3 regions of the Kosakonia pseudosacchari genome follow, and region 1 is predicted to be linked to each of the others. Evidence: predicted binding sites of a transcription regulator. Region 1 holds the regulator's gene; each other region holds the start of a gene.

The links. The regulator sigma-54, encoded in region 1, starts transcription at its own class of promoters, with help from an activator protein. The targets are predictions, from matches to a motif close to GTTGGCACANNTTTCGCTNT.
Region 2: a site for sigma-54 is predicted at 3,445-3,464, ahead of IP581_RS04510 (gamma-glutamyltransferase family protein). Genes of this name have one in related genera too.
Region 3: a site for sigma-54 is predicted at 7,567-7,586, ahead of hycA (formate hydrogenlyase regulator HycA). Genes of this name have one in related genera too.

What each region holds. Positions count from the first base shown of each region.
Region 1 covers NZ_CP063425.1:4,355,401-4,365,277, forward strand. The annotation lists gene kdsC (3-deoxy-manno-octulosonate-8-phosphatase KdsC) at 1-187, shown strand, start outside; gene lptC (LPS export ABC transporter periplasmic protein LptC) at 184-759, shown strand; gene lptA (lipopolysaccharide ABC transporter substrate-binding protein LptA) at 728-1,288, shown strand; gene lptB (LPS export ABC transporter ATP-binding protein) at 1,295-2,020, shown strand; gene rpoN (RNA polymerase factor sigma-54) at 2,069-3,502, shown strand; gene hpf (ribosome hibernation promoting factor) at 3,525-3,812, shown strand; gene ptsN (PTS IIA-like nitrogen regulatory protein PtsN) at 3,894-4,385, shown strand; gene rapZ (RNase adapter RapZ) at 4,431-5,285, shown strand; gene npr (PTS phosphocarrier protein NPr) at 5,282-5,554, shown strand; gene mtgA (monofunctional biosynthetic peptidoglycan transglycosylase) at 5,556-6,287, opposite strand; gene elbB (isoprenoid biosynthesis glyoxalase ElbB) at 6,284-6,937, opposite strand; gene arcB (aerobic respiration two-component sensor histidine kinase ArcB) at 7,176-9,512, opposite strand; gene IP581_RS20710 (TIGR01212 family radical SAM protein) at 9,614-9,877, opposite strand, start outside.
Region 2 covers NZ_CP063425.1:981,510-991,386, forward strand. The annotation lists gene hpxZ (oxalurate catabolism protein HpxZ) at 1-156, opposite strand, end outside; gene IP581_RS04500 (AtzE family amidohydrolase) at 153-1,529, opposite strand; gene hpxX (oxalurate catabolism protein HpxX) at 1,627-1,812, opposite strand; gene IP581_RS04510 (gamma-glutamyltransferase family protein) at 1,822-3,405, opposite strand; gene IP581_RS04515 (MurR/RpiR family transcriptional regulator) at 3,524-4,363, shown strand; gene IP581_RS04520 (pyridoxal-phosphate-dependent aminotransferase family protein) at 4,566-5,804, shown strand; gene hpxK (allantoate amidohydrolase) at 5,804-7,054, shown strand; gene IP581_RS04530 (FadR/GntR family transcriptional regulator) at 7,558-8,274, shown strand; gene IP581_RS04535 (ABC transporter ATP-binding protein) at 8,271-9,284, shown strand; gene IP581_RS04540 (ABC transporter ATP-binding protein) at 9,281-9,877, shown strand, end outside.
Region 3 covers NZ_CP063425.1:3,846,156-3,856,032, reverse strand. The annotation lists gene IP581_RS18230 (surface-adhesin E family protein) at 1-417, opposite strand, end outside; gene IP581_RS18225 (hypothetical protein) at 414-1,022, opposite strand; gene IP581_RS18220 (nitrous oxide-stimulated promoter family protein) at 1,202-1,543, shown strand; gene flhA (formate hydrogenlyase transcriptional activator FlhA) at 1,678-3,750, opposite strand; gene hypE (hydrogenase expression/formation protein HypE) at 3,807-4,817, opposite strand; gene hypD (hydrogenase formation protein HypD) at 4,814-5,935, opposite strand; gene IP581_RS18200 (HypC/HybG/HupF family hydrogenase formation chaperone) at 5,935-6,207, opposite strand; gene hypB (hydrogenase nickel incorporation protein HypB) at 6,198-7,070, opposite strand; gene hypA (hydrogenase maturation nickel metallochaperone HypA) at 7,074-7,421, opposite strand; gene hycA (formate hydrogenlyase regulator HycA) at 7,622-8,089, shown strand; gene IP581_RS18180 (4Fe-4S dicluster domain-containing protein) at 8,187-8,795, shown strand; gene hycC (formate hydrogenlyase subunit 3) at 8,792-9,877, shown strand, end outside.

The DNA.
Region 1 (9,877 bases):
GATCGACTGGCCAGTAATGGCGGAAATTGGTTTGAGCGTTGCCGTTGCCGATGCTCATCCGCTGCTACTTTCGCGCGTGGATTACGTTACGCGCATTAATGGCGGCCGAGGCGCAGTTCGTGAAGTCTGTGATTTGTTGTTGCTGGCGCAAGGCAAGCTGGATGTGGCCAAAGGGCAATCGATATGAGTAAAACCAGACGTTGGGTCATCATTCTGCTGGCGCTGGCCGCACTGATCCTGATAGGGATCAACCTGACGGCTCAGGATGAGCCGGATCCGGTCGCCACCAATACTGCCGACCCGACTTACAAAAGCCAACATACGGATACGGTGGTTTATAGCCCGGAAGGGGCGCTTAACTACCGTCTTATCGCGCAGAACGTGGAATACTTTTCTGCTGAAGGTGTGAGTTGGTTCGCGCAGCCAGTATTGACAACGTTCGACGAGAATAAGGTTCCAACCTGGTCGATAAAGTCAGACAAAGCAAAGCTGACCGATGACAAAATGCTTTATCTTTATGGACATGTTGAAGTTAATGCGCTGACGGCGGACGCCCAGCTGCGAAAAATCACCACGGATAACGCCCAGATTAACCTGGTAACGCAGGATGTTACCTCGAATGATCAGGTCACGTTGTACGGTACAACATTTAATTCCACCGGCCTGAAAATGCGCGGCAACTTACGCAGCAAAAACGCCGAGCTGATTGAAAAGGTTAGAAGCTTCTATGAAATTCAAAACAAACAAACGCAGCCTTAATCTTGTATTGGCCACCACGCTTTTGGCCGCCGCGCTTCCGGCGCTCGCCGTGACCGGGGATACCGATCAGCCTATCCATATCGACTCCGATCAGCAGTCGCTGGATATGCAGGGTAATGTCGTGACCTTCACTGGCAACGTCGTGGTAACCCAGGGAACAATTAAAATTAATGCCGACAAAGTCGTCGTTACCCGTCCGGGTGGTCAGCAAGGTAAAGAGATCATTGACGGTTACGGCAACCCGGCGACGTTTTACCAAATGCAGGACAATGGCAAACCCGTTAAGGGCCACTCCTCGCAGATGCATTACGAACTGGAAAAAGATTTCGTTGTGCTGACTGGTAACGCCTATCTGGAACAGCTGGATAGCAATATCACCGGTGACAAAATCACTTATCTGGTGAAAGAGCAGAAAATGCAGGCGTTCAGCGAAAAAGGCAAACGCGTGACCACCGTTCTGGTTCCGTCGCAGTTGCAGGATAAGAGCAACAAACAAACCCCGGCTCCAGCGCAAAAAAAGAGTAACTAATTCGTTATGGCAACATTAACTGCAAAGAATCTCGCCAAGGCTTATAAAGGCCGTCGCGTAGTTGAGGATGTCAGTCTGACCGTCAACTCTGGCGAAATCGTCGGCCTGCTTGGCCCTAACGGCGCAGGGAAAACCACCACCTTTTATATGGTGGTGGGTATTGTGTCGCGTGACGCCGGCAACATCATTATTGATGACGAAGATATCAGCCTGCTGCCGTTGCATGCGCGTGCGCGCCGCGGTATTGGTTACCTTCCGCAAGAAGCCTCGATTTTTCGCCGCCTGAGCGTCTACGATAACTTGATGGCCGTCCTGCAAATCCGTGATGACCTGACCACAGAGCAACGCGAAGATCGCGCCAATGAGCTGATGGAAGAGTTTCACATCGAACATCTGCGCGACAACATGGGCCAATCGCTCTCCGGTGGTGAACGTCGCCGTGTGGAAATCGCCCGCGCGCTGGCGGCGAACCCGAAATTTATCCTGCTGGATGAACCGTTTGCCGGCGTCGACCCGATCTCCGTTATTGATATCAAACGTATCATTGAGCACCTGCGTGACAGCGGCCTCGGCGTGCTGATTACTGACCATAACGTTCGTGAAACGCTGGCAGTGTGTGAGCGTGCTTATATCGTCAGTCAGGGGCATCTCATTGCGCATGGAACACCGCAGCAAATCCTTGAAGACGAACACGTTAAGCGCGTGTATCTTGGGGAAGACTTCAGACTCTGATAGGGTAGGGTTTATTGACGTTTTTTGTCGGAGAGTGCTGCTCTGAATATGAAGCAAGGTTTGCAACTAAGGCTTAGCCAACAGCTAGCCATGACGCCACAACTGCAACAGGCCATCCGTCTGCTGCAGTTGTCCACGTTGGAACTTCAGCAGGAACTTCAGCAAGCGCTGGAGAGTAATCCATTGCTGGAACAAACTGACCTTCACGAGGAAGTCGATAGCCAGCAGGTTCAGGAAAATGACGGTCTGGATACCGTTGACGCTCTTGAGCAAAAAGAGATGCCGGATGAGTTGCCGCTGGATGCCAGCTGGGATGAAATTTACACCGCTGGCACCCCTTCCGGCAGCAGCCACGACTACATTGACGATGAATTGCCTATCTATCAGGGCGAAACCACGCAGTCACTACAGGATTATCTGATGTGGCAGGTAGGGTTGACGCCCTTCTCTGACACCGATCGTGCTATCGCAACGTCGATTGTCGATGCCGTTGACGAAACAGGCTATCTCACCGTTTCGCTGGAAGAAGTGCTGGAAAGCATGGGCAATGACGACGTAGGGCTTGATGAAGTCGAGGCAGTGCTAAAACGCATTCAACGCTTCGATCCCGTTGGTGTTGCCGCACGAGATCTGCGCGATTGCCTGCTGATCCAGCTCTCGCAGTTCGCCAAAGAGACACCGTGGTGTGAAGAAGCCCGGCTTATCATTAGCGATCACCTGGATCTGCTCGCCAATCACGATTTCCGCACTCTGATGCGCGTGACGCGTCTGAAAGAAGAAGTACTGAAAGAGGCGGTAAATCTGATCCAGTCTCTGGATCCGCGCCCTGGTCAGTCGATCCAGACCAGCGAACCGGAATATGTGATTCCGGATGTTCTGGTGCGCAAACATAACGGCCGCTGGACGGTGGAGCTGAACTCCGACAGCATTCCACGTCTGCAAATCAACCAGCATTATGCCGCAATGGGCGGCGGCGCTCGTAACGATGCCGATAATCAGTTCATCCGCAGTAATTTGCAGGAAGCGAAGTGGTTGATCAAAAGCCTCGAGAGCCGCAACGACACGCTGTTGCGCGTTAGCCGCTGCATTGTGGAGCAGCAGCAAGCCTTTTTTGAACAAGGCGAAGAATTTATGAAACCGATGGTGCTGGCCGATATCGCCCAGGCCGTCGAGATGCACGAGTCGACGATTTCTCGTGTAACGACCCAGAAGTACCTGCACAGTCCTCGCGGCATTTTCGAGCTGAAGTATTTCTTCTCCAGCCATGTAAATACCGAAGGTGGTGGCGAAGCCTCCTCTACCGCTATTCGCGCGCTGGTGAAGAAATTGATCGCCGCAGAAAACCCTGCAAAACCGCTGAGCGACAGTAAGCTGACGACCCTGCTTTCCGATCAAGGAATCATGGTGGCGCGGCGTACCGTTGCGAAGTATCGAGAATCTTTATCCATTCCGCCGTCGAATCAGCGTAAACAGCTGGTTTGACCCAACCGATAAGGAAGACACTATGCAGCTTAACATCACAGGACAAAACGTCGAGATCACTGATGCTCTGCGTGAATTTGTGACCAATAAATTCGCCAAGCTTGAACAGTATTTCGAAAGGATTAATCAGGTCTATATTGTGTTGAAAGTGGAGAAAGTGACTCACACCTCGGATGCGACGCTCCATGTCAATGGCGGCGAGTTGCATGCCAGTGCGGAAGGGCAGGATATGTACGCTGCTATCGACGGTTTGATCGATAAACTGGCGCGGCAGCTCACGAAGCATAAAGATAAACTGAAACAGCACTAATTGTCCGAGCGTCCGTCTGGCGCGTTGCACCCTACCGCAACCCGGTAGGGTGGCTGGCTCTGGCGCCGCTCAGGTGAAATTATGATGAATAACGATTCCGCTCTTCAATTGAGCAATGTCCTTAACCAGGAATGTACCCGTAGCGGCGTTCACTGCCAGAGTAAAAAACGTGCTCTGGAAATCATCAGTGAACTGGCGGCAAAACAGTTAGGCTTACCGCCACAAGTCGTCTTTGAAGCGATTCTTACGCGCGAGAAAATGGGCAGCACCGGCATTGGAAACGGTATCGCCATTCCTCACGGTAAGCTTGAAGAAGACACGCTTCGCGCCGTTGGCGTTTTTGTGCAACTCGAAACGCCCATTGCCTTCGACGCTATCGATAATCAGCCTGTCGATCTGCTGTTTGCCCTGTTGGTGCCAGCGGATCAAACCAAAACGCATCTGCATACGCTCTCGCTGGTCGCCAAAAGGCTGGCGGACAAGACTATCTGCCGGCGCCTGCGCAGCGCGCAAAGTGATGAAGAGCTATATCAAATCATCACGCAGACGGAAGGTGAAAGCGACGATGCGTAACGGGAAGGAAACCTTTTTATCAGTTGTACTGAGGAGAAATGGTTCATGGTCCTGATGATCGTCAGTGGTCGTTCGGGTTCAGGGAAATCCGTCGCTCTGCGCGCCCTGGAAGATATGGGTTTTTATTGCGTCGACAACCTGCCGGTCGTACTACTGCCGGAGCTGGCGCAGACGCTTGCCGAGCGCCAGACTTCCGCTGCTGTCAGTATCGATGTGCGAAATATGCCGGAGTCACCGGAAATTTTTGAACAGGCGATGAGCAATCTGCCGGATGCCTTTTCACCGCAGTTATTGTTTCTCGATGCCGATCGCAACACGCTCATCCGCCGTTACAGCGATACGCGTCGCCTGCATCCACTTTCCAGTAAAAATCTGTCGCTTGAAAGCGCGATTGACGAAGAGAGCAACTTGCTGGAGCCGCTGCGTTCACGTGCGGATCTGATTGTCGATACGTCGGAAATGTCGGTGCATGAGCTGGCAGAAATGCTGCGTACGCGCCTGTTAGGTAAGCGCGAACGTGAACTGACCATGGTGTTTGAATCCTTCGGTTTCAAACATGGTATTCCTATCGATGCGGATTACGTCTTTGACGTTCGCTTCCTGCCGAACCCGCACTGGGATCCTAAATTGCGCCCGATGACCGGCCTCGACAAACCCGTTGCGGCGTTCCTCGACAGACATACGGAAGTGCACAATTTTATCTACCAGACGCGTAGTTATCTCGAGTTGTGGCTACCGATGCTGGAGACCAACAACCGTAGTTACCTGACCGTGGCCATCGGTTGTACCGGTGGTAAACATCGCTCCGTCTATGTCGCCGAACAACTGGCGGATTATTTCCGCTCGCGCGGTAAGAACGTTCAATCCCGTCACCGTACGCTGGAAAAACGCAAAACATGACCGTAAAACAAACCGTTGAGATCACCAATAAGCTGGGGATGCATGCACGCCCGGCCATGAAACTGTTTGAACTGGTACAGGGCTTCGATGCGGAAGTGCTGCTGCGCAATGATGAAGGCACCGAAGCAGAAGCCAGCAGCGTGATTGCGCTGCTGATGCTGGATTCTGCAAAAGGTCGGCAAATTGAAGTGGAGGCCAGCGGCCCGCAGGAAGAAGAAGCGCTGGCAGCGGTGATTGCACTGTTTAACGCCGGGTTTGATGAAGATTAATTTAGTACAACTTGTTGCGCGCTAAGAACGCTTCCCCACCCAGTTGCCGCATCTGCCGCAGGATCCATGCCTGACGGCTGCGTACATAGCCAGAGGGCGCGGCGGCCTGAAAACGAATCGGATTTGGCAATACGGCGGCCAGTAGCGCCGCTTCTGACATGGTTAAGCGGCTCGCCGGTTTATGAAAATAGCGCTGCGAGGCCTCCTCGACACCAAATATGCCGTCCCCGAACTCTGCGATATTCAGGTACACGGTCAGGATCCGCCGCTTGGTCCACACGGCTTCCATCCCTAGCGTCAGCCCTGCTTCCAGCCCTTTGCGCACCCAGCTTTTTCCATCCCATAGCAGCAGGTTTTTCACCGTCTGTTGTGAGATCGTCGAGGCACCGCGAATACGGTTCTCATGCCGCTCGTTATGTGAGAGCGCTTTCTCAATGGCGCTAAAATCCAGCCCCCAGTGTTCAGGAAAACGCTGATCTTCAGCGGCCACCACGGCCAGCGCCATCCACGGCGAAATATCATCCATACCGACCCAGTCGGAATGCGCGACATAGCCAAAGTCGCCGCTAAACCACGCACCCAACTGGCGTTCCACCATCACAGCGGAAAAAGGAACCGGCAGGAAACTGAACAGCACAATGCCGCCCCCCCAGAAGAGCGCCAGTACGCATAACACCCGCAGAGCAATACGCTTGAAGGTGGCTTTCAGCGGACCGCGAAACCATTTCCTCATTCGGCCAGCACCAGCACGCGCGCTACCAGCTTTTCGATACCGGAAGCAGCCTGCGCGATGTCCTCCGCCAGCATATATGCAGGCGTCGTTACTACTTTGTGTTCTTCGTCGACAACAATATCGTCGACCGGACAAGGCACATGCTCGGCCCCCATCTCTTCCAGCACTTCTGCGGTATCAATATCCGTGCCGATCGTCAGGCGTAGTGGAAAATCGAAAATTTTCGGCAACATCGCCGGTGCGATGCACATAAAACCGAGCGGTTTTCCTGCCTCATGCATCTCCAGCGCCAGCGTTTTAAGACTGCTGTCAACGGTGCATTCACTGCCGAGGCTGGCAAAGTTACTGAGGTTTTTCGCCGCGCCAAAACCACCCGGTACAATCAGCGCATCCAGATCGTTTGCAGATGCCTGCGATAACGGCTGGACATTGCCACGGGCAATACGGGCGGCTTCAATCAGTACATTACGTCGCTCAGCCAGCGTTTCGCCCGTGACGTGATTAACCACATCGCTTTGCCATTTATCGGGGGCGAAACAGACCGCCTGCGCACCATGACGGGCAATGGCTAACAGCGTAATCACCGCTTCATGAATCTCCGAGCCGTCATACACGCCTGCGCCGCTGAGAATCACGCCGACTTTTTTCATTTTGCTCATCCTTTATGCAACGTACTAACATACTGACGATAATTAAAAATTTTGATAAGGGAGCCTTGCTTCACACATTTCACTGATTGATGTAACAAATCATTTAAGATTTGCTATCTTATGTGCGTGTGGTCGAATTTTTTCAGGCTACGCCCTTGCAAAAAAACAACTCAATTACGGCGCAGCCACGATTTCCCTGGTGTTGGCGCAGTATTCGCGCACCCCGGTTAATCCGGGGTCATTTTTTTCCAGCGTCCGCTACCCAGGCTTTTAACACCGCCACATCGTTGCGCCACTCCTGCTTCATCTCTTCCACCCAGTCACCGACGTTATCCCACCACGCAGGCAGATCGGGAGACTGAATCTGCTGACCAAGCTGTTGCAAATGACGCAGCCCGACAGAACCCGCAGCGCCTTTAATTTTATGGCCCTCTTCCACAATCCCTTTTTGGTCGCGCGCGGTCAGGTTTGACTCAAGCACGCTCAAATAGCCCGGCATCATTTTTTCAAACACATCCAGCCCGTCGGTAATTAATTTCGGCCCGACCAGCTCGATATATTGCTCAAGCATGGCGGTATCAAGCAGCGTTTGTACTTTACTGTTGTCCATGGTTGTCACCGGTTCCTCCTCACTTTCACTCGCATCCCAGAACTTTTTAATCATGGCAGTTAATGCCGGGACTGCCAGCGGTTTGCTTAATACATCATCCATGCCCGCATCGAGGTATTCCTGTTTGTCTTTCAGCACGTTGGCGGTAAGCGCCACCAGCGGCGGTAACTCCTCACGCGCGTAACGGCGGGTCAACTCCCGTGAAATATCCAGCCCGGTCATATCCGGCAACTGAATGTCCAGCAACACCAAATCGTATTCACCCGGCGTGAACATCTCCAGCGCGGCAGTGCCGGTCATGGCGACATCCACGCTGCTGCCCAGTTTTTCCAGCACCGAACGTGCGACAATCACGTTCAGCTCGATATCTTCTACCAGCAGCACATGTAACGCCGGAAGCGGCATATCATCATCTTCAAACGCGTCTTCAACTTCTTCCGCCACCGCCGGTGCGTGGATGGTCAGCGTAAATATCGAACCCGCCCCCGGCTCACTGCTGACGGTAATGTCACCGCCCATGTTCTTCGCCAGACGGCGTGAAACGGCCAGGCCAATGCCGGTGCCCGTCGCCGGTTTACCGCCGTGGCTGTCTTTCACCTGGTAATACATGGCGAAAATTTTATCCTGCTCATCGCGCGGAATACCGATCCCGGAATCCTGCACTTCAAAGTGCAGCATATCGCCTTCGTCGTAACGCACGCGCACCTCCACCTGCCCTTCACGGGTAAATTTGACGGCGTTACTGATAAGGTTCCACAGGATCTGGCGCAAACGCGTACCGTCCGTAATCACCTGATGCGGCAGCGGCAACGTGGGCTCAAGGACAAAGCGCAACCCTTTCTGGTGCGCCTGCAGGGCGGAGAGGTTTTCCAGATCGGCCAGGAAGCTGGTGAAATCAAGCGGTTGGTTATCCAACTGAACTTTGCGCCGCTCCATTTTATCCATGTCGATAATATCGTTGAAAATATTGCCGAGCGTTACGGCGGAGACATGGATTGTCTTCAGGTATTTTTCCTGCTCTTGCGTTAAATCGGTGTCCAACAGGATCCGGCTTAACCCAACAATGCCATTCAGCGGCGTACGCAGTTCGTGGCTGATAGTGGAAATAAAGGTAGTCTTATCCCGGCTGGCGCGCTCAAGCGCGTCCTGGTAGCGTTTACGCTCAGTGATATCGCGACCAAAGCCCATCAGTCCGTGGCGTTTACCCACGCGATCGTAATAAGGCACTTTGCGGATCTCGAAACAGGCTTTGCGGCCGTCCGGATAATCCAGCCATTGTTCGTAGGTTAAAGAGACGTTGTGACGGAAGACTTTCTCGTCGGTCTCGATCACTTTTTCCGCCGCTTCCGGGGAATAGACATCCTGCGGTTTAAGATGAATAAGCTGTTTCTCGCTCTTACCGGTTAGCAGCTCCATCGCCCGGTTACAGCCGGAGAACTCTTTATCTTCGTTGCGATAGAACACCAGATCCGGCGAGGCGTCGAGGAAGGAACGCAGAAAAGAGGATTGCTGTTCGAGCTGGATTTGCGTCTGCTCACGCTCCTGCATCTCTATTTTTAACTGTTCAAAGGTTTCCTGGCGCTCTGCTTCCGCTTTCTCGCGGTCGCTGATCTCCTGGTTAAGCTTGGCAATATTGTCTTTCAACTGCACATTGAGCTTCAGGTCACGCTCGCGCATCTCCTCCAGTTTCTCAACCAGGCGCGACAAACGCTGGCGCGACTCTTCGAGCTGCTCAACCACTACCGATAAGAAATAGACCGCCCACGGCGTAATCAGCAGGCCAAAAAAGATGGAGCGAATAACATCAATGCTTTCCACTTGCCCCTGCAACACCATGGTAACGGCCATTTGCACCACGATGGCCAGCACCACTAGCGCCAACGCAAGCAACATGGAAAAACGCACCAGACCCAGCTTCATCATCAGGTCGACGTAATATTGCGCCAGTAAACGGATTTGCTTCATAGAGATTTCCTCGAACAATTCCGCTCAATAATACTCAATTCTGAGCAAGGCGTTGAAGCTTGTGCGAAAAATGCAGAGGTGATTAGCGTTTCGCGATGAGATCAGACGGGAAATTGCCAGCAACGGCCCAGCGCAGAACCTTGTCCACCCTGCTCTTTCAGGTAACGATCCAGCTCTACCATTCCCGTCCAGCGGTTTTCACACCACAGCGGGGCAAGCAGTGTCGGGCGGCGTGCGCTGGCGGAAACACGGTGGAAAATCACCTCCGGCGGCGTATGGCGAATCATTTCGCCGGCGATCACGGTGTACTCTTCCAGCCCTATTCCATTCAGGCGCCCCGCCTCCCATGCCTTCGCCATAATGCT
Region 2 (9,877 bases), 1.5 Mb from region 1:
GTTTTCGGTGGCGCCGTAACGCACCGTACGCGCGTCATCCCAGAACAGCTCGTCCAGCACATCAATATCGTTGCTGATAAGCGCCTGCTCATAGCGGTAAAACGCGGTGGTCACTTCATTGAGGATCGCCGGGCGATCAACATTATCTCGGTTCATGCTGCATCCTGTGGGAAAAGAAGACCGGCCTGCTCCAGCCGCCAGGCGGCCTGTAAACAGCGCGCTTCCTGCCAGGGCGCGCCAATAATCTGTACGCCTATCGGTAAACCGCTGGCGGTTTTCAGCGCCACGGTCACCACGGGCAAGCCAAGAAAGGAGATGGGCTGCGTCAGCATCCCCATGCTCGCTTTCACCGGCAAATCGACACCATTGATATGCATGGTTTGTGCGCCAATCAGCGTGGCACAGCAGGGCGTTGCCGGGGCTAACAGCAGATCAACGTCATTGAATAGCGGCAGCGTTTTGTCGCGAAACCAGGCACGGAAACGCTGTGCCTGGGTGTACCAGGCCGAGGGCGTCATCGCGCCTGCCAGCAGGCGTTCGCGTGAGTTGGGTTCAAACGTATCAGCATCGGTACGCAGGGCGGGTAAATAGTGGTTGCCGCCTTCCGCCGCCGACAGCAAAAACGCCGCCGTTCGCGCCAGTTCCGCTTCCGGCAGCGTTATCGCATTGTCTGCGCCCAGCGCTCGCGCCACATGGGTCACGGCCTGACGCGCATCATCATCGCACCAGGTGGTGAAATACCCCTCCAGCACGGCGCAGCGCAGCCTGCTTTCCCCATACAACTGCGGCAACGCGGCATCACTGGCGCGATCGGATTGCCAGCGATCGTCCGGATCGTGACCTTGCAACGCGTCATACACCTGGGTCAAATCCTCAACGCTACGCGCCAGCGGGCCGATATGATCGAGACTGGCGACAAACGGATGGCTACCGCTGCGCGACAGGCGGCCAAATGTCGGTTTCAGCCCGTTAATACCGCACAGCGAAGCGGGCACGCGAATCGATCCATTGGTATCGCTGCCCAGCGAAAAATTGACCATCCCTGCGGCGACAGCCGCCGCTGAACCGCCGGACGAACCGCCTGCAATACGCTGCGGATCGCGCGGGTTGTGCGTTGCGCCGTAGTGGCTATTTTCGGTGGTAAAACCATAAGCGTAGGCATCCATATTCAGCGCGCCAGCGAGCATCGCGCCCGCGCACGTCAACTGGCGAAGCGCAAAAGCATCGGCCGTTGCGGGCGGTTGCTGGCTGAATAGTTTCGCCCCGGCAAGCGTGGTGACACCTTCGATATCAAACAGGTTTTTCACCCCATATGGCACGCCTGCCAGCGCGGGCACTGCTTCGCCCTTCGCGATTTGCCGGTCGATTTGCGCGGCCTCAGCCAGCATGCGCATAGCGGTGATGTCGGTAAAGGCATTGATGCCCGGATTGTCGCGCTCAATGTACGCCAGCGTCTGCTGCGCCAGTTCGCTGGCGCTAAACGCTTTTTCCTGCAGACCGCGCTGAATATCAGCAATTGATAAATTCATAACCGATACTCTCCTGCGCCTTGCTGGCGGTGAGCCAGTTTGCTGTCGCTAAAGGTTTTTTCCCGCAGACCGCGCTGAATATCAGCAATCGATAAATTCATAACCGATACTCTCCTGCGCCTTCCTGGCGGTGCGGCAGTGTAAAGGCCATCAGCGGTTGCGCCATCGCTGCGATTCTGGCGAGCTGAATTTCCAGCTCGGCGCGGCGTGCGTCATCCAGCGGCACATTAAGCAGCTGTTCCATCAGCCGGATATAGGTCGGCCAGTCAAATGTGGTATTCATCATTGCCCCTTAAAATCCCGCCGCGCTGCCGTTACTGCGCGGATCGTAAGCCCCTTCCAGCATGCCGCTGGTATGGCGCACAATCGCCCCTGCGTGACCGGTCGCTTCGCTCATTCCCGGCAACCACTCAACCTCATGCCCCAACGCCCGCAGCGCCTGGAATGTCTCTTCGCTAAAGCGTCCTTCCAGTTTCAGGCTATCGGATAGCTGCCCCCATGTGCGGCCCAGCAACCAGCGTGGGGCGCAAACCGCCTCCTGCAATGGCATACCCTGCAGCACATGGCGGGTAAAAATGGCGGCCTGTGTTTGCGGTTGACCGTCGCCACCCATGGTGCCGTAAACCAGCGTGCGCCCATCTTTCAGCCGCGCGGCAGCGGGGTTTAAGGTGTGGAACGGCTGTTTACCGGGCATCAGCGCCAGCAGATGCGCCGGATCGAGACTAAAGGCCGCGCCACGGTTTTGCAGCAGCACGCCGCTTTCCGGCAGCACTACGCCGCTGCCAAATTCGTGATAAATGCTCTGGATAAACGACACCGCCAGCCCGTTTTTATCGATAACCCCCATCCACACCGTATCACCCGGCCCTTTCCCCTGGCCCCAGGGCGCGGCGCGCTGCTCATCAATGCTGGCCGCCAGTTGCTCCAGCGGCGCTTGTTCCAGCAGGCTCTGTACCGGCAGCGTGACGTGGCGCGGGTCGGTGATGTAGCGATCGCGCAGACCGAAGGCTTTTTTGGTTGCTTCCACAATGCGGTGAATGGTCTGCACTTCGCTGGCCTGCGCCATCTCCAGATGATCGGTAATGCCGAGGATAGCCAGCGATACCAGCCCCTGCGTTGGCGGCGTCATATTGAAAATGTCGCCCTGGCTATGGCTGAGCTTCAACGGTACGCGGCGCTGGGCGCGATGGTTCGCCAGATCCTGGGCGGTCACGGGCAAACCTAACGCCTGCATTTCGCGGGCGATCACCTGCGCCAGCGAGCCACGGTAAAAGCTCTCCAGCCCTTCGGTGGCAAGCTGGGTCAGCGTGCGGGCAAGTTTCGGCTGACAAAAGCGGCTGCCTGCCAGCGGGGCGGTGCCGTGCGGCAAAAAGGTGTCTGCAAAACCGGGGATATCCACCAGTTCCGCATATTTACTTTGCGTAGCGCTGGCCTGCGACTGGGTGACGGGAATGCCGTCGGCGGCGTAGCGAATGGCATCGGCCAGTAACCGTGAGAGCGGAAGTTGCCCGCCGCCGAGCGCGGCGGAGACCTTCAGCGCCTCATCCCAGCCGCTGAGCGTGCCGGGTACGGTCAGCGCGGCAAGTGTACCGCGATGGGGAATATTCACATGACCTGCGTAAAACTCGCATGTTGCGTGTTGCCCGGCCGCACCGCTGGCGTCAATGGCGAGCGGTTCGCCCTCTGGCGGCACAATCAACCAGAAGCCGTCGCCGCCGATGCCGTTCATGTGCGGGTAGGCCACCGCAATGGTTGCCGCTGCGGCCACCATCGCCTCAATCGCGTCGCCGCCGTGGCGCAACACCGATAACGCCGATTCGCTGGCGAGGTGGTGCGGCGTTACCGCCATGCCGGAGGGGGCCATATTACTTTGCATCGTCACGCTTCCTGTTTTCTGCGGGTAAGTGCAGAACACTAAGCAAGAGCTGTTCCAGATTGACGACAGGCGTTTCACTGTGTCAGCTTAGCCTGAAACAAAAGTTGCAGGAGAAGCTATGCAGCAGCTGGATGAGCGTTTACGGGCGAGCTTTGGCGAGCTTTCCCCACAGGAACAACGGGTTGCATCGTTTATTATCGATCATTTCGACGATCTGGTGAGCTACAACAGCGCCGAACTGGCGCGCCTGAGCGGGGTATCGAAAGCGACCGTCAGCCGCTTGTTTAAACGGCTGGGCTACGATCGTTTCAAAGAGATGCGCGATGAACTGCGCACGCTGCGCCAGAGCGGTATGCCGCTGACCGAAAACCGCGACGCGGTGCAGGGCAACACCCTGCTGGCACGCCATTACAAGCAGGAGATGGCGAACCTGACGCTGTGGGTCAATACGCTGGATGCCGGGCAATTCGCCGACATCGTCACCGCCCTCACCACGGCGAAGCGGGTTTTTATTTTAGGTCTGCGTAACAGCGCGCCGGTGGCGCTACATCTGCGCCAGCAACTGCTGCAAAGCCGTGGCCAGGTGCTATTGATGCCGCAGCCGGGGCAGACGCTGGCGGAAGAAGTGGTTGATATCACACCGCAGGATATGGTGGTGGTGGTGGCCTTTCGCCGCCGCCCGCGCGTGGTGCGCCCGCTGCTCGACGCGCTGCATCAGCAGGGCATTCCGTTACTGGCGATCAGTGAGCCGCAGGCGGCCAGCATTAAACCGCTGTGCCGCTGGCACATTGGTTTGCCGCTGGAGAGCGTCTCCGCATTCGACAGCTACAGCAGCGCCATGAGCCTGGTTAATTTGCTCTCCAATGCCGTGCTGCACACCGCGCTGAGCGAAGGGCGCCAGCGTATTCACCACATCGCCTCCCTGTATGACGAGCTGGACGAACTTGAGCACCGTTAATGCACCATAACGGTGCTTTTGCACCATCCTGATGGGTTATGACGGGGCGTTCAGCGCGCCGTTTTCTTTTGGTTTTGTGCGTGAAATAGCGATTACTCAGCGCTGGTGTCGTTTTTTTGCCTGTGGCACATTAGTTGCAGAAATTAATTCAAAGAATCTTTTGTTTCATATCTTAGGCTGTCGCAGACTAAAGGACGCGCCCATGTTTGATTTCCAGCAGTTCCCGCAAATTAATCCGCCTTCGCGCCTGTTGATGGGGCCGGGGCCAATCAACGCCGACCCGCGTGTGCTGCGGGCAATGGCGAGCCAGTTGGTAGGGCAATACGATCCGGTAATGACCGGCTACATGAATGAAGTGATGGCACTCTACCGCGAGGTGTTTCGCACTGAAAACCGCTGGACGATGCTGGTGGATGGCACCTCGCGCGCGGGTATCGAGGCGATCCTCGTTTCCGCCATACGTCCTGGTGATAAGGTGCTGGTGCCGGTGTTTGGCCGTTTTGGTCATCTGCTGTGTGAAATTGCCCGCCGCTGCCGCGCTGAAGTCCACACCATTGAGGTGCCGTGGGGCGAGGTGTTTAGCCCGGATCAGATTGAAGACGCCATCGTTCGCATCAAGCCGCGCCTGCTGTTAACGGTACACGGCGATACTTCGACCACCATGCTGCAACCGCTGGATCAATTAGGTGAAATTTGCCGCCGCCATGATGTGCTGTTTTATACCGATGCCACCGCCTCGCTCGGCGGCAACCCGTTAGAAACCGATGCATGGGGATTAGATGCCGTTTCCGCCGGGTTGCAGAAGTGCCTTGGCGGCCCGTCCGGTAGTTCGCCCATCACTCTCAGCCCGCGCATGGAAGCTGCAGTGCGGGCGCGCAAATGTGTAGAACAAGGCATTCGCACCGAGGCGCATCAGGACGGCGCGGAGGAGATGATCTACTCCAACTATTTTGATCTCGGCATGGTGATGGATTACTGGGGGCCGGAACGTCTGAACCATCATACGGAAGCGACCAGCATGCTGTTCGCCGCCCGCGAATGCGCGCGCATTATGCTCGAAGAGGGCATGGATAAGCTGATTGCGCGCCACGAACTGCACGGGCGTGCAATGCTGGCAGGTATCCAGGGGATGGGGCTGGCGGTGTTTGGCGATATTCAGCACAAGATGAACAACGTCCTCGGCGTGCAAATCCCGCGGGAAGTACATGGCGAAGAGGTGCGTAAACGTCTGCTGGATGATTTCCATATTGAAATCGGCACCTCGTTCGGTCCACTGCAGGGTAAGATCTGGCGCATCGGCACCATGGGTTATAACGCGCGCAAAGATTGTGTCCTGCAAACGCTGACGGCGCTGGAAGCGGTGTTGAACCGACTGGGTTTTCGCACCGTTCAGGGAGCAGGCATGCAGGCGGCATGGGACATTTACGAAGGAGTCAGTTAATGATGACACCTTTCGATGCCGCGCAAGCCGCCAGCCGGGTTATGCAGCGTTGTGATGCGCTGGCGCAAATCAGCGAAACGCCGGGCCAGCTCACCCGGGTGTATCTCTCGCCCGAGCATTTGCAGGCAAATGCGCTGGTCGCCGGGTGGATGCAGCAGGCGGGGATGCGTACCTGGCAGGATGCGGTCGGCAATATTTTTGGCCGTTACGAGGGTATCGATGCGGGGGCGCAGGCGCTGCTGCTCGGTTCGCATCTTGATACCGTACGCGATGCCGGGCGTTACGACGGTATGCTTGGCGTGCTGGCGGCGATTGAAGTCGTTGATGGCCTGAATCGGGCCAACCTGCGCGGCAGACAAGCGATCGAGATTGTTGGTTTCGCCGACGAAGAGGGGACGCGGTTTAATATTGCGCTGCTTGGCAGCCGTGGGCTGACCGGTAGCTGGCCGCAAACGTGGCTGGCCTGTGAAGATGGGCAGGGCATCAGCGTGGCGCAGGCGCTGGAACAGGCCGGCCTGGATGCCGCGCAGATTGCTACGGCGCAGCGCCCGGTCGAGGATTTTTCTGCTTACCTGGAGCTGCATATTGAACAGGGGCCGGTGCTGGAACAAGCGGATCTGGCGCTCGGCGTGGTCACCGCCATCAACGGTGCGCGGCGGCTTAGCTGCCGTTTTACCGGGGAGGCCGGGCACGCCGGTACGGTGCCGATGCGTCATCGCCGGGATGCGCTGGCGGCCGCCGCCGAATGGATACAGATTATCGAACAGGCCACGATAGATGCCGGACCGGAAATGGTCGCAACCGTTGGCACATTACAATGCGAGCCCGGTGCGGTAAATGTGATCCCCGGTGCTGTTGGGCTTACGCTGGATATCCGTAGCCCGCAGGATGATAAACGCGAAGCGTTGCTCAATCACTTGCTGGAGGAAGCCAACCGCATCGCCCGGCAACGCAGGCTTGAGTTCCGCCACGACATTTTTTACACCATCGCCGCCACGCCGTGCGATATGCCACTGCGTGAAGAGCTGGCCGATGTGGTTCACACCGTACAGGGGAAGGTGTTATCGCTGCCGAGTGGGGCAGGGCATGATGCTATCGCCATTGCGGAACGCTGGCCATCGGCCATGCTGTTTGTGCGTTGCTATAAAGGCATCAGCCATCACCCGGCGGAAAGTGTGGCCTGTAGCGACGTAGCCCAGGCGCTTCGCGCCCTGAGCCTTGCGGTAGGGCGGCTGATTCACGCCGAGTAGCGTCAAGCTGTTACCACCGTTTCAGCGTGCGGTTGTCGGGGAGCGCACGACACTATCCGGCACCCTGCTCTGTTCGGGCATACCGGAGCAGTGGCCGCCGGGATAGTGAATTCGCTATGCTGAGAACTGGCCATGTGTGCAGGTGCGGCAGGTTTTGTGTGTTTCTCTCTTCGACGTAGTGATGGAGGAGGTCTCCTTTCGCCTCCTCATCACTACGTCCCTGTCGCATTCAGGTATTTCCCTCTTTGGTTCCTTTCTTCCCTTTTAGTGCATGGTTTGCACGCTAATTGTGCATTTCATCGCCTGCATCCCCTGGTGTCTGTGAAGTCCTCTGTGTTAGCCCAAAAATAAACATTAATAAATCAAAGTATTAACAAAAATTTATCGAACCAATGCCGTATTGGTTCGCGAATTGCTTAGTAAATAACGAGGCATACAGACGGTATAAGTATTAACTGTCTGTAATTAAATAAAAAGATAACGCGAAACGCGGATGAACCAATATGGAAAAACCGTCACGCTATCTGGCAAATTCCAGTACGGCGCTTGAACAACTTCGTGGGCTGATTCACCAGCACGAGTCAACACCAGGGGCTCCTCTGCCCACGGAACGTGAACTGGCGGAGAACTTAGGCGTCGGGCGACGCGAAGTGCGTCGCGCGCTGGACGTGCTGGAAGAAGAAGGGCGGATCTGGCGTAAACAGGGCAAAGGTACCTTTATTGGCCCTGCGGCACCGGTTTCGCCTCTTGCACTACAGGGACTGGTGCAACAAACCAATATGCTGGAAGTGATGGAAGCGCGTCTGCAAATTGAGCCCGGTCTTGCGCGGCTGGCGGCACTTCGCGCCAGCCCGGAAAATCTGGCGCTGATGCAGCGTATGCTGGAACGCATCGACAACGTTAATCCGGATGATCCGGATCTGAATGAGCTGTGGGACAGCGCTTTTCACCGGGCTATCGCCGAGGCGGCAGGAAACCGTCTGATGCTCGGTCTTTTTGACACGCTTGACGCGGTGCGGCGCGAACCTGCCTGGCACCATCTGCGTGAACTGGCGCGAACGCCAGCGAAAGTGGATCGCTACAACGATCATCATCATCGCATCATGATCGCCATTCGCCAGCGCCAGCCGCATGAGGCGGCGACGGCGATGCGCGAACATTTGCTCGACCTGCAACATGCGCTGATCCAGGCCATTCATCTTGAGGACGATACCCCATGACGACGATCCCGTTTACAGAGGCTGCGCCGGTGCTGCGTCTGCATAACCTGGAAGTGCAGTTTGCTGGCAGTCCGGTGAGCGTGCTGGACAGGATTTCGCTCTCTGTCAAAAGTGGAGAAACGCTGGCGCTGGTTGGCGAATCCGGCTGCGGCAAAAGCATTACCTCGCTGGCCTTGATGGGGCTGCTGCCCGCCAGCGCGCAGATCCTTGGCGGTGAGATGCAGTTTCGCGGGCGTAACTTGCGCCAACTCTCCCCGCGCGAATATGCCGATCTGCGTGGCAATGAACTGGCGATGATTTTCCAGGAGCCGATGACCTCGCTCAACCCGGCGTTTACGCTTGGCGACCAGCTCAGCGAAGCGGTGATGCGCCACCAAAACGTGTCGGCGAACGCGGCGCACGAGGCGGCGCTCCGCATCCTGGAAAAAGTGCAGATCCCGGCCGCGGAGATGCGTCTGAAAGCCTATCCACACCAGCTTTCCGGCGGCATGCGCCAGCGGGTGATGATTGCGATGGCACTCATCAACAAGCCGCGTCTGTTAATTGCCGACGAACCGACAACCGCGCTGGATGTGACGATTCAGGCGCAGATCCTCGCACTGCTTAACATCCTGAAAGCGGAAACCGGCACGGCGGTATTGATGATCACCCACGATCTCGGTGTGGTGGCGGAAGTGGCGCAGCAGGTGGCGGTGATGTACGCCGGACAAGTAGTGGAGCAGGGCAGTGTGGAGGCGATTTTTGCTGACCCGCAGCACCCGTACACCATTGGTCTGATGGGATCTATCCCTTCGCTGGGGGCGCGTAAAGGGCAACTGTCGACCATTCCTGGCGCAGTGCCGTTGCCAGAAGCGATGCCGCAAGGCTGCCGTTTCGCCACCCGTTGCCCGTTTGCCCGGACACGCTGCCATCAGGAAAAACCGCCGCTGCTGCCGCAAGGGCGCGGCCATCAGGTCGCCTGTTTTCGTGTTCCCCTTGAACAGCATATTGCACTGGGAGAAACCGCATGAGCACGCCGATACTTGAAGCTTTTGATCTGAGTAAACGCTTTGCCGGGCCAACCCGCTTGTTCGCGCCAAAACGTTATGTCACGGCGGTGGATCGTATTTCCCTGGCGGTTTACCCCGGCGAAACGCTGGCGATTGTGGGGGAATCCGGTTCAGGAAAATCGACGCTGGGCCGCCTGCTACTGCGTTTGTTAACGGCCTCTGAAGGGCGCGTTTACTACCAGGGGGAGGAGATCACCCATGCCAGCGGGGCGCGATTAAACCAGCTTCGGCGCGAGCTGCAAATTATCTTTCAGGATCCGTTTGCCTCGCTCAACCCGCGTATGACGGTAGAGCAGATTGTTGGTGAGCCGCTGTGGTTGCACCAGAAGATGGGAAAAGCAGAACGTCAGGCGCGAGTGGCGGAACTGCTCGGTACTGTCGGCCTGCCTGCGGCCTGGGCGCGACGCTATCCGCATGAGTTTTCCGGCGGCCAGCGCCAGCGCATTGGCATTGCCCGCGCGCTGGCTTCCGGGCCGAAATTGCTGCTGGGCGATGAACCCGTTTCCGCGCTCGATGTGTCGGTGCAGGCGCAGGTGGTCAACCTGCTGGAGACG
Region 3 (9,877 bases), 510 kb from region 1:
CAGGCCGATTAAGGATGTTGGCGGGTAATCCTGCCACTGTCCGGGCGTGTTCATGCGGGCGATTTTGTCGCCAGTGGCAAAAGGCTCTGAAAAGAAGAGCTTATGCACATGGGCGAATTGGTGCGTATCACAGTTCACCACCAGGCTCTGGCGTTCGCTGCGAATCACCATCAGCGGATCCTTTTTCACCGGCATGCCTTCGGTGTAGTTATGAATCACGTCAATACGGCGCAAATAGGGATTGCCGTCGTAAAGGGAAATGGCACGAAAATCCAGATAGCTGATGCCGCTGCTGAGTGTCACGAACTTAACGACCTGTTTGGGCGGCGTTGCCGTTTGTGCATCAGTGCTCCTGGGATGGCTGGCGCAGCCGGACATCAGCAGCAGCGCGGTGACAAGACACAGGGATTTTTTCATTTTTGCTTTCCTTGCAGATCCGGGCGCACCGCCAGTAAATCCTCATTGCTCACATGACCCTGAATTGAGCAGCGCAAAAAGGTTTTGCCTTCACTCACTTCCAGCATGGCGAGTTTTTCCACGCTATCTGCAGCCGGGGCAATACCGCTGACGGCAGTTTTGTTGACTCGCCATGTTGTCTCGCCGGCGCGTTTGATCAGCGGATTGCCGTAATACCCGTCAGTGACTTTTTGCCAGTGAACGTCAGGCAACGCCGCTATCACCGCAGAGAGGGGCTCTTCGATAATCCACCCCCAGAAGTAATAATCGCCCAATTTACCCAGTGACTCTTGAGACCTGTCAAAGCCAGAAATGGTGAGCTGATTGATGCGCAGCGGCTTGCTAAACCAGACGATACCGGAGTCGTCTTTCGGCTCGGCAAACCAGGCGTGATGTTGCTTATCTGTCACCAGTGGCGCGGTGTGCGCCAGTGTGGCTCGCTGTTTGTAGAGTTCACTGAAAAAAGTGCTATCGCAACGCAGCAGACTTTCTGTCAGCGTTTGCGCTTTTGCGGCTCCGGTCATCGTCAGCGTGAGCAGCGCCAGGGGGAGAAAAAAAGATTTCATGGGTGTCCTTAAGGTCTGCGCCGTTTGTTATGACGGCTCCATCTCGTCATCGTCAGCAGAAGGGGGTAAACAGGTATCGGCATATGAGGTCTGACCTTTACATAAAAACGCGGCGGGCGTGGTTTTTTGCGATTCCATTAAGTTGTATTATTTATGCATCTTAACTATTGGTGACGTGTATGGCTGGCCCCCGGATCCTGCGAGAAAAACTGACTATCCGCAAAATGATTGCCCTTTATCAGCGCGCCTGCCCGGATGCTGTAAGCAGCGCGGCGCACTATGCGGATTTGTACGCTTATGCGGAAAAGCGGCTGGATAAATGCATGTTTGGCGAAGAGAAACCGGCCTGCAAACAGTGCCCGGTACACTGTTACCAGCCTGCGAAACGCGAAGAGATGAAACAAATTATGCGCTGGGCGGGGCCGCGCATGCTGTGGCGTCACCCGATACTGACGGTGCGCCATTTGCTTGATGATAAGCGCCCGGTACCGGAGCTGCCGGAGAAGTACCGGCGCAAATAGCGGGTGAGTAAGCAGGGAGTTTATTCGGTGAAGGCAAGGGAAGAAGGCTGTTTACGCGTTTGCCGGATGGGGTTGTGGGATTTTAATGATGTGAAATGAAATGCCCGACGTGCGAACGCCCGTCGGGTCTGCGGCTATAACGCCTCTTTATCAATACCTAATCGTTTCATTCTGGAGAGCAGCGTGGTGCGTTTGAGCCCCAGCCGCTGCGCCGCGCCTTTTGGCCCGGCGACTACGCCGTTGGTTTCCCGCAGCACGCGCACAATCAGGTGATACTCATCTTCCCCTTCGCGCGCCACTTCGGCGGGCGTTTCAGGCGCGAGGGACGGCACGGCGATTTCCGCCATTGAGAGTTGCAGCACGTTGCCGCGCGTGAGCAGCACCGCACGCTCGATCACGTTCTCCAGCTCACGCACATTCCCGGGCCACTCCATCGCACTCAGCACGCGCAAGGTTTCCGCCGGGATGCTGTCGATATTGCGCCCCATTTTGCGCGCGATTTTAAAGGTGAAGGCTTTCACCAGCAGCGGAATGTCTTCCGGGCGCTCGCGCAGCGGCGGCAGGTGGATAGGAAAGACATTCAGGCGGTAGTAGAGATCGCTGCGAAATTCCCGATCGGCGACCATCTGTTTGAGATCCCGGTTGGTGGCGGCGATAAGCCTGACATCGGTCTGAATCAGTTTATTGCTGCCAAGACGCTCAAACTCCTGCTCCTGCAACACGCGCAGCAGCTTGGGTTGCAGCTCAAGCGGCATATCGCCCACTTCATCAAGAAACAGCGAGCTTTTATCCGCCAGTTCAAAACGCCCGATGCGCTGCGCGCTGGCACCGGTAAACGCGCCGCGCTCGTGACCAAACAGATCGCTTTCCAGCAGCCCGGCGGGCATCGCCGCGCAGTTCATCTTCACCATCCGGCGGCTGTTGCGGTCGCTAAGGTTATGAATAGCGCGCGCGATAAGCTCTTTGCCGGTGCCGGTTTCGCCCAGGATCAGCACCGTGCTGTTGCTCTGCGCCACCATCTCAACCTGCTTGAGCACGCGGAACATCGCATCGCTGCGCCCGATAATCTCGCCAAACTCGCTGTCGACATTATTAAGTTGTTCGGTAAGCGCGAGGTTCTCATCCACCAGTCGCTCTTTCAGACGGTGGATCTCCTGGTAGGCCAGCGCATTATCCACGGCAATGGCGATACGTTCGGCAATCTGGCGCAGCAGTTTCAGGTTCGCCGGGGTAAACACCTCTTTCTGGCACTGCGCCAGTTTCAGCACGCCCAGCAGATTTTTCCCCGACATCAGCGGCAGCAGGCACAGGGTCTGAATGTTGTTGCCCCAGGTTTCAAACAGCATCCGCTCGTAGGGCGCGAGTTTGTCACGCTCATGCAGATTAATCAGCAGCATCTCCTGGCTGTTAAATACCCGCTCGGTCAGCGTTCCCTGTTCGTCGACTTCCTGCGTTTCATGGGCGGGGTCGGCTTCATCCAGATAATGCGTCGAGTAGATGGTCAGTTTGCCCTTGCGGCTGCCGCGCAGCACCAGACTGATGGCGTCAATGCCGAAGTAGTAGTGGATCTCTTTCGCCACTTCGCTGACCAGTTCATCCATATGCAGCCGGGAGAGCACCGCATTGGTGATGGCCACCAGAATGCGAAAATCGTCGCGCTCCTGGCACAAGAGTTCGTAGTCTGGCGTGGGGTGCTCGCGGCTTTGCAACTGCTCGGCGACAACGGCGACGATTTGCGTCAGCGTATGCAGGCGCTCGGTCTCTTTGTCACTCCATGGCCTGTCGCTGGTGCGAAAAAATTCGCAGCCGCCAAATATCTGCCCTTCAGCAGCGAGCGGCAGCAAGCTGTAATGCGCGAATGCCGGGTAGATCCGGCTTTCGGCAATGGCGGGCCAGGTCTCGCTAAAGAGTTGCGCGGTGCAGCGCAGCGCCTGCGGGTGAGAGAGGATATGCCGCACCGGGCCGCCTGCCAGCAGCGCCTGGTCGTTATATCGGGCACTGTTGTCGGGACCTTGCACGGCGTAACGGCTGGCGAGGTGGCTGTCGGCATGCCACAGCACAATCGCGGCGTTATCGGCGAGACCCGCCTGGCGGGTCAACCGGGTTAACGTTTCACAAAGCGCGGCCATATCGGGTTGCTGTAATAACATCCGTGTTATATCAAACAATCCTTGTTGCCCGAGATCGCTCATCGGTGTATACGACATTTTGCTTTTCCAGGAACACACGCTGAAGGTGTGTAAAAAGTAATAAAAATAAAAAGTTAACAAATCCGTGGTAAGGGCTCGGCATGGGGCAAATCCAGCAGGCGCTTCACTCCATAAAGGCCTGTCAGACGAACGCCTTTGCGGTCGACCACTTCGCCAATTATGGCGGCGTCGCGCCCTAACGGGTGAGCGCGTAATTGTGCCAGCGCCTGCTCTGCGGCTTCGCGCTGAACGGCAATCACCAGTTTGCCTTCGTTGGCAAAATTCAGTGCATCCAGCCCCAGCAGTTCGCAAACCCCGCGTACCGCCGGTTTTACCGGTAAATCTCGTTCATTTAACTCAATGCCGTAACCGCAGGCGGCAGCAAACTCATGTACCACCGCGTTAACGCCGCCGCGCGTGGCGTCGCGCAGGGCTTTTACGCCGGGAAGCTCGCGCAGTTGGCTAATCAACGGCGTCAGCACCGCGCAATCGCTGGTCAGCTCGCCATCCAGCCCTAAGCCTTCACGCAGGTTAAGGATGGTTGCGCCGTGATCGCCCAGGGTGCCGCTTGCCAGCAGCACATCGCCGGGTTGCAGCGATGCTGCTGCCCAGTGAATAGAGGCCGGGATCGCGCCAATGCCGGCGGTATTGATAAACACCTTATCGGCTGCGCCGCGCTGCACCACTTTGGTATCGCCGGTGACAATCGCGATACCGGCGCTGCGGGCGGTATCGGCCATGCTCTCGACAAGCGTTTTCAGGGTGGCTATTGGCAATCCCTCTTCAAGGATAAAGCCGCAGGAGAGAAAGCGTGGTGTTGCGCCGCTCACGGCAATGTCGTTTGCCGTGCCGCATACCGCCAGCTTGCCGATATTGCCGCCGGGAAAGAATAGCGGATCGATAACGTAGCTGTCGGTGGAAAACGCCAGCCGATCGCCACCTGCCGTAAGCTCGGCCAGATGGATACGCGCCTGATCTTCCTGTTCTGCAAGCCAGGGGTTGGCGAACGCGTCCATAAAAAGCTGGCTGATAAGCTGTTGCATAGCCTGGCCGCCGCTGCCGTGCGCCATCTGTACTTCATTCATGCTTCACACTCCTGAGCACGGTATTGATACCAGGCCGCGCAGGCACCTTCTGATGACACCATCAGTGCGCCGAACGCGCTTTGCGGGTTACAGGTGTTACCGAACAGCGGGCACTGGTGCGGTTTACAGCGGCCAGTCAGCACGTCACCGCAGCGGGCGCGCGGATCGTCATACACTTGCTGTTCGACCGGGTGAAAATGGGCTTCGGCGTCAAAGCGCTGATACGCGTCAGTCAGATGCACACCGGATTCGCCAATCATGCCCAGGCCACGCCACTCGCTGTTGCCGCGTACGGTAAACACCTCGGCGATAGCGGCCTGGGCCAGCCGGTTGCCTTCGTCCGGCACCACACGGCGATACTGGTTTTCCACCTTGCTATGGGCGGCGATTTTCTGCTCAACCAGCATCACTACGCCCTGCAATAGATCGAGCGGTTCAAACCCGGCGACCACCAGCGGGCGCTGATAAGTATCGGCGATGAAAGTATAGGCGTCGGTGCCGATCACCATGCTGACATGGCCCGGTGCGAGAAACGCGTCGATGCCGTTGTCCGGCTGCTCCAGCAGGCTACGCAGCGTGGGAATCAACGTGATGTGCTGGCAGAAAAACCAGAAGTTATCCAGGTTACGGGCTTTTGCCTGCTGCAACGTAATGGCGGTGGCGGGCATGGTGGTTTCGAACCCCAGACCGAAGAACACCACTTTGCGCTGCGGATTTTTTTCCGCCAGCGCCAGCGCATCCATTGGCGAATAGACAATCCGCACATCCGCGCCGCGCGCTTTCGCTTGCAACAGCGAGCCGTTTTTCCCCGGCACGCGAATGGCGTCGCCAAAGGTGCAGAAAATCACCTCCGGGTGCTGGGCTATCTCCACGCAGGTATCAATTCGCCCCATCGGTAATACGCAGACCGGGCAACCGGGGCCATGAATAAACTCAATATTTTCCGGCAGTAACTGGTCGAGGCCAAACTTGAAAATAGCGTGCGTGTGTCCGCCGCACACCTCCATAATGCGCAACGGGCGCGCGGCGGTGTAAGAGAGGTGTGCAGCCCGTTCACGCAGGTGATCAATCAGTTGCATCACCTGTTCCGGGGCGCGGTATTCGTCGACAAAACGCATTATTTCTCCTCGCCGTAAAGCAGCGCGCCGACATCGGGTTCGACATCGAACATGTTTTGCAGCGCCGCCAGCGTATCCAGCGCCTCTTCTTCGTTAATCACGCTCATGGCGAAGCCGACATGCACCAGCACCCACTGGCCGAGGCGCGACTGTCCGTTTTCGTCCGTGCTGCCGACCAGCGTTAAATCGACATCGCGCTGAATGCCGCTGACATCCACTTTGGCTTGCAGGCCATCAATGGCGCAAATTTGCCCCGGTACGCCTATACACATCGTTGCGTCTCCAGCCAGTCAAGCCAGGCATCCATCCCGTCGCCTTTGGTGGCGGAAATCAACATGATTTCAATGGTCGGGTTCACTTCACGGGCATAGGCGATGCACTGCTCGACGTTAAAGTCGAGGTAGGGCAGCAAATCCACTTTATTGAGCAGCATTAGCGAGGCGGCGGCGAACATATGCGGATATTTCAGCGGCTTGTCTTCACCTTCTGTTACCGACAGCACCGCCACTTTATGACGCTCGCCAAGGTCGAAACCCGCCGGACACACCAGATTGCCAACGTTTTCGATAAACAGGATGCCGCGATTTTCCAGCGCCAGGCGCGGTGCGGCGTCGGCAATCATCTGCGCATCAAGATGGCAGCCTTTACCGGTGTTGACCTGAATCGCCGGGGTGCCGGTGGCGCGAATGCGCGCGGCATCGTTAACCGTTTGCTGATCGCCTTCGATCACCGCGCAAGGAACGCGCGTTTTCAGGCGTTTGAGGGTCTCGGTAAGCAGGGTGGTTTTGCCGGAACCGGGGCTGGAAACCAGGTTCAGCACCAGGTGTTGCGAAGCGGCGAAGCGGGCGCGGTTACGGGCGGCGATTTGGTTATTTTTCTCCAGTACGTCGATCTCCACTTCCACCATCCGGCGCTGGCTCATGCCGGGAGCGTGGGTACCGGCTTCACCGTGACCATAATGCAGGTCGCCGTGTGCCAGTTGCGTAGGACGAAAATCGTCGGTTTTGATACCGGTGATTTTCAGCGCCGGGCGGGCTGCAGGGGAGAACGGCGCACCGCGAAACGCCGAGTGCGGATTATGTTCATCCCCCTCAATATAAAGGTTACCGTCCTGACAACCACATGTTGTACACATTGTTTACTCCTCAATTTCCAGTCGCTGAATTTGCATGCCGTCATCGGCGACAATCTGCAACTGGTCGCTGTGGCACTGCGGGCAGCGGCGCACTCGCTGGGTAAGTAACGTCACATACTGTTGGCAGGACTCGCACCAGCATTCCGCCTGTTGTTGTTCGATGTGCAGTGTACAACCTTCCGCCAGGCTGCCACGGCAAACCAGATCAAAACAAAACGTTAAAGCTTCCGTTTCTACACAAGAAAATGCGCCGACTTTCAGCCACACGCCGGTGACCCGACGCGCGCCGTTTGCTGACGCCTGTTGTTCAATAATTTCCAGCGCACGCTGGCAGAGGGTGATTTCGTGCATAACGCCTCCTGATGACTTTGCGCCCTTAATGCAATAAGAGTGCCATTACGCATTTTGACACGGTGACGATGTCGACAATGTCGAGATGACACGTCGAAAGGGGGAGTGTTTGGTTTTTATATTTTTAAAAATCAATAAGTTAAAATTTGGCATGGATGATGCTTTACCGCCGTTGTTTTTCATTAACCGGGTAAGCAGACATGACCATTTGGGAAATTAGCGAAAAGGCAGATTACATTGCCGGGCGGCATCACCGCCTGCAGGAAGAGTGGCGTAGCTACTGTAACGCGTTAGTTCAGGGCGTTACGCTCTCCAAAGCGCGGTTGCATCACGCCATCGGCTGCGCGCCGGAACAGCAACTCTGCTTTGTGCTGTTTGAACACTTCACCGTTTATATCACCCTGACCGGCGGCTTTAACGGTCACACCATTGAATATGCGATTGCCAATAAAGAGAGCGATGAGCGGCGCGTGATTGCCACAGCGCAGCTCTCCAGCGATGGCAAGGTCGATGGCGCGTTCAGCGTGCGCGATCGCGAAAAAGTGCTGGAGCATTATCTCGGCAAAATCGCCGCCGTTTACGACAACCTGTATGCCGCAATGGAAGCGGATACGCCGGTCAATCTCACCACGCTTGCCAGCCACGCACACGCGCCTGCGCTGGCCTGAGTTTGGGTGTCGACATGTGTCGAAGTGACACATCGCGCGACACGTTTCGTCATAAATGACCGCCCGTAACCAGGGTGAATCACCTGAGGATTTGCTGGTGAACCGTTTTGTAATTGCCGATTCGGCGTTATGTATTGGGTGCCATACCTGCGAGGCTGCCTGCGCCGAAACGCACCGTGCGCATGGCCTGCAGGCGATGCCTCGGCTGCGCGTGATGCGTAGCGAAAAAGAGTCCGCGCCGCAACAGTGCCACCACTGTGAAGACGCCCCCTGTGCGGGCGTTTGTCCGGTGAATGCGATCAACCGCGTTGATGGCGCGGTGCAGTTAAATGAAAGCTTGTGCGTCAGCTGCAAGCTGTGCGCGATTGCGTGTCCTTTCGGCGCGATTGAGTTTTCCGGTAGCCGCCCGCTGGATATTCCCGCCAATGTTAACTCGCCCAAAGCGCCCGCCGCGCCGCCTGCACCCGCGCGAGTCAGCACGTTGCTGGACTGGGTGCCCGGTGTGCGGGCCATTGCGGTGAAGTGCGATCTCTGCCACTTCGATGCAGAAGGCCCAGCCTGTGTGCGGATGTGCCCGACCAAGGCACTGCATCTGGTTAATAACCGGGATATCGCCAGAGCCAGCCGTCGCAAACGCGAGCAAACCCTCAACACAGATTACGGCGATTTATCGCTGTATACGCAGCTAAACCGGAGCGCGAAATGACTATCCTCTCTTTGTTAAGCGCTGCTGTCGCGGTGCTTACTTGCGCCGCCATGTTGGCCTATCTGTTTATGCCGTTCAAAGCGTTAAGCGGTCTGTTTGCCGGGCTTGGCGGCGCTATCGGCTGCGCAATGGCAGCGGCCTGTGGCGTGATGGCGTTAACAGACACCGTTACGGTGAGCGGCATGATACCGCTGATTCAGTATCACATTCTGGTCACACCGCTCAGCGCCGTATGGCTGATAACGCTCGGCGTTTGCGGCGGTTTCGTTAGCCTGTTCTCCATTTACTGGCATCGTCATGAAGCAGTGAAAGCCAACGGTTTGCTGATGAACTTGCTGCTGGCTGCGGCGCTGTGCGCGGTGAGCGCGGCAAACGTCGGCGCACTGGTGATCATGGCGGAAATTATGGCGCTGAGCGCGGTATTCCTGACCGGCTGTAGCAAATCCGGCAAGCTGTGGTTTGTCATGGGTCGCTTCGGTACGGTACTGCTGGCGGTGGCCTGCTGGCTGCTGTGGCAGCGTTATCAGACGCTGGATTTTGCACTGCTCGCCACCCACGCGCTCGATAGCGACATCTGGCTGCTCGGGGTGATCGGTTTTGGCCTGCTGGCCGGGATTATTCCGCTGCATGCCTGGGTGCCGCAGGCGCATGCCACTGCGCCCGCACCAGCGGCGGCGCTGTTTTCCACGGTGGTGATGAAAGTCGGCTTGTTCGGCATTTTGAGCCTTTCACTGCTCGGCGGCCAACCGCCGCTGTGGTGGGGCGTTGCGCTGCTGGTATTCGGCATCATGACTGCCTTTGTTGGCGGGCTGTATGCCTTGATGGAGCACAATATCCAGCGCCTGCTGGCATACCACACGCTGGAGAACATCGGCATTATTCTGCTCGGCCTGGGCGCTGGCGTTACCGGCCTTGCGCTGCAGCAACCTGTTCTTCTGGCGCTGGGGCTGACCGGCGGCCTGTATCACCTTTTCAACCACAGCCTGTTTAAAAGCACGCTGTTTCTCGGCGCGGGGACGCTGTGGTTTGGCACCGGTCATCGCGATATCGAAAAACTGGGCGGCATCGGTAAAAAGATGCCG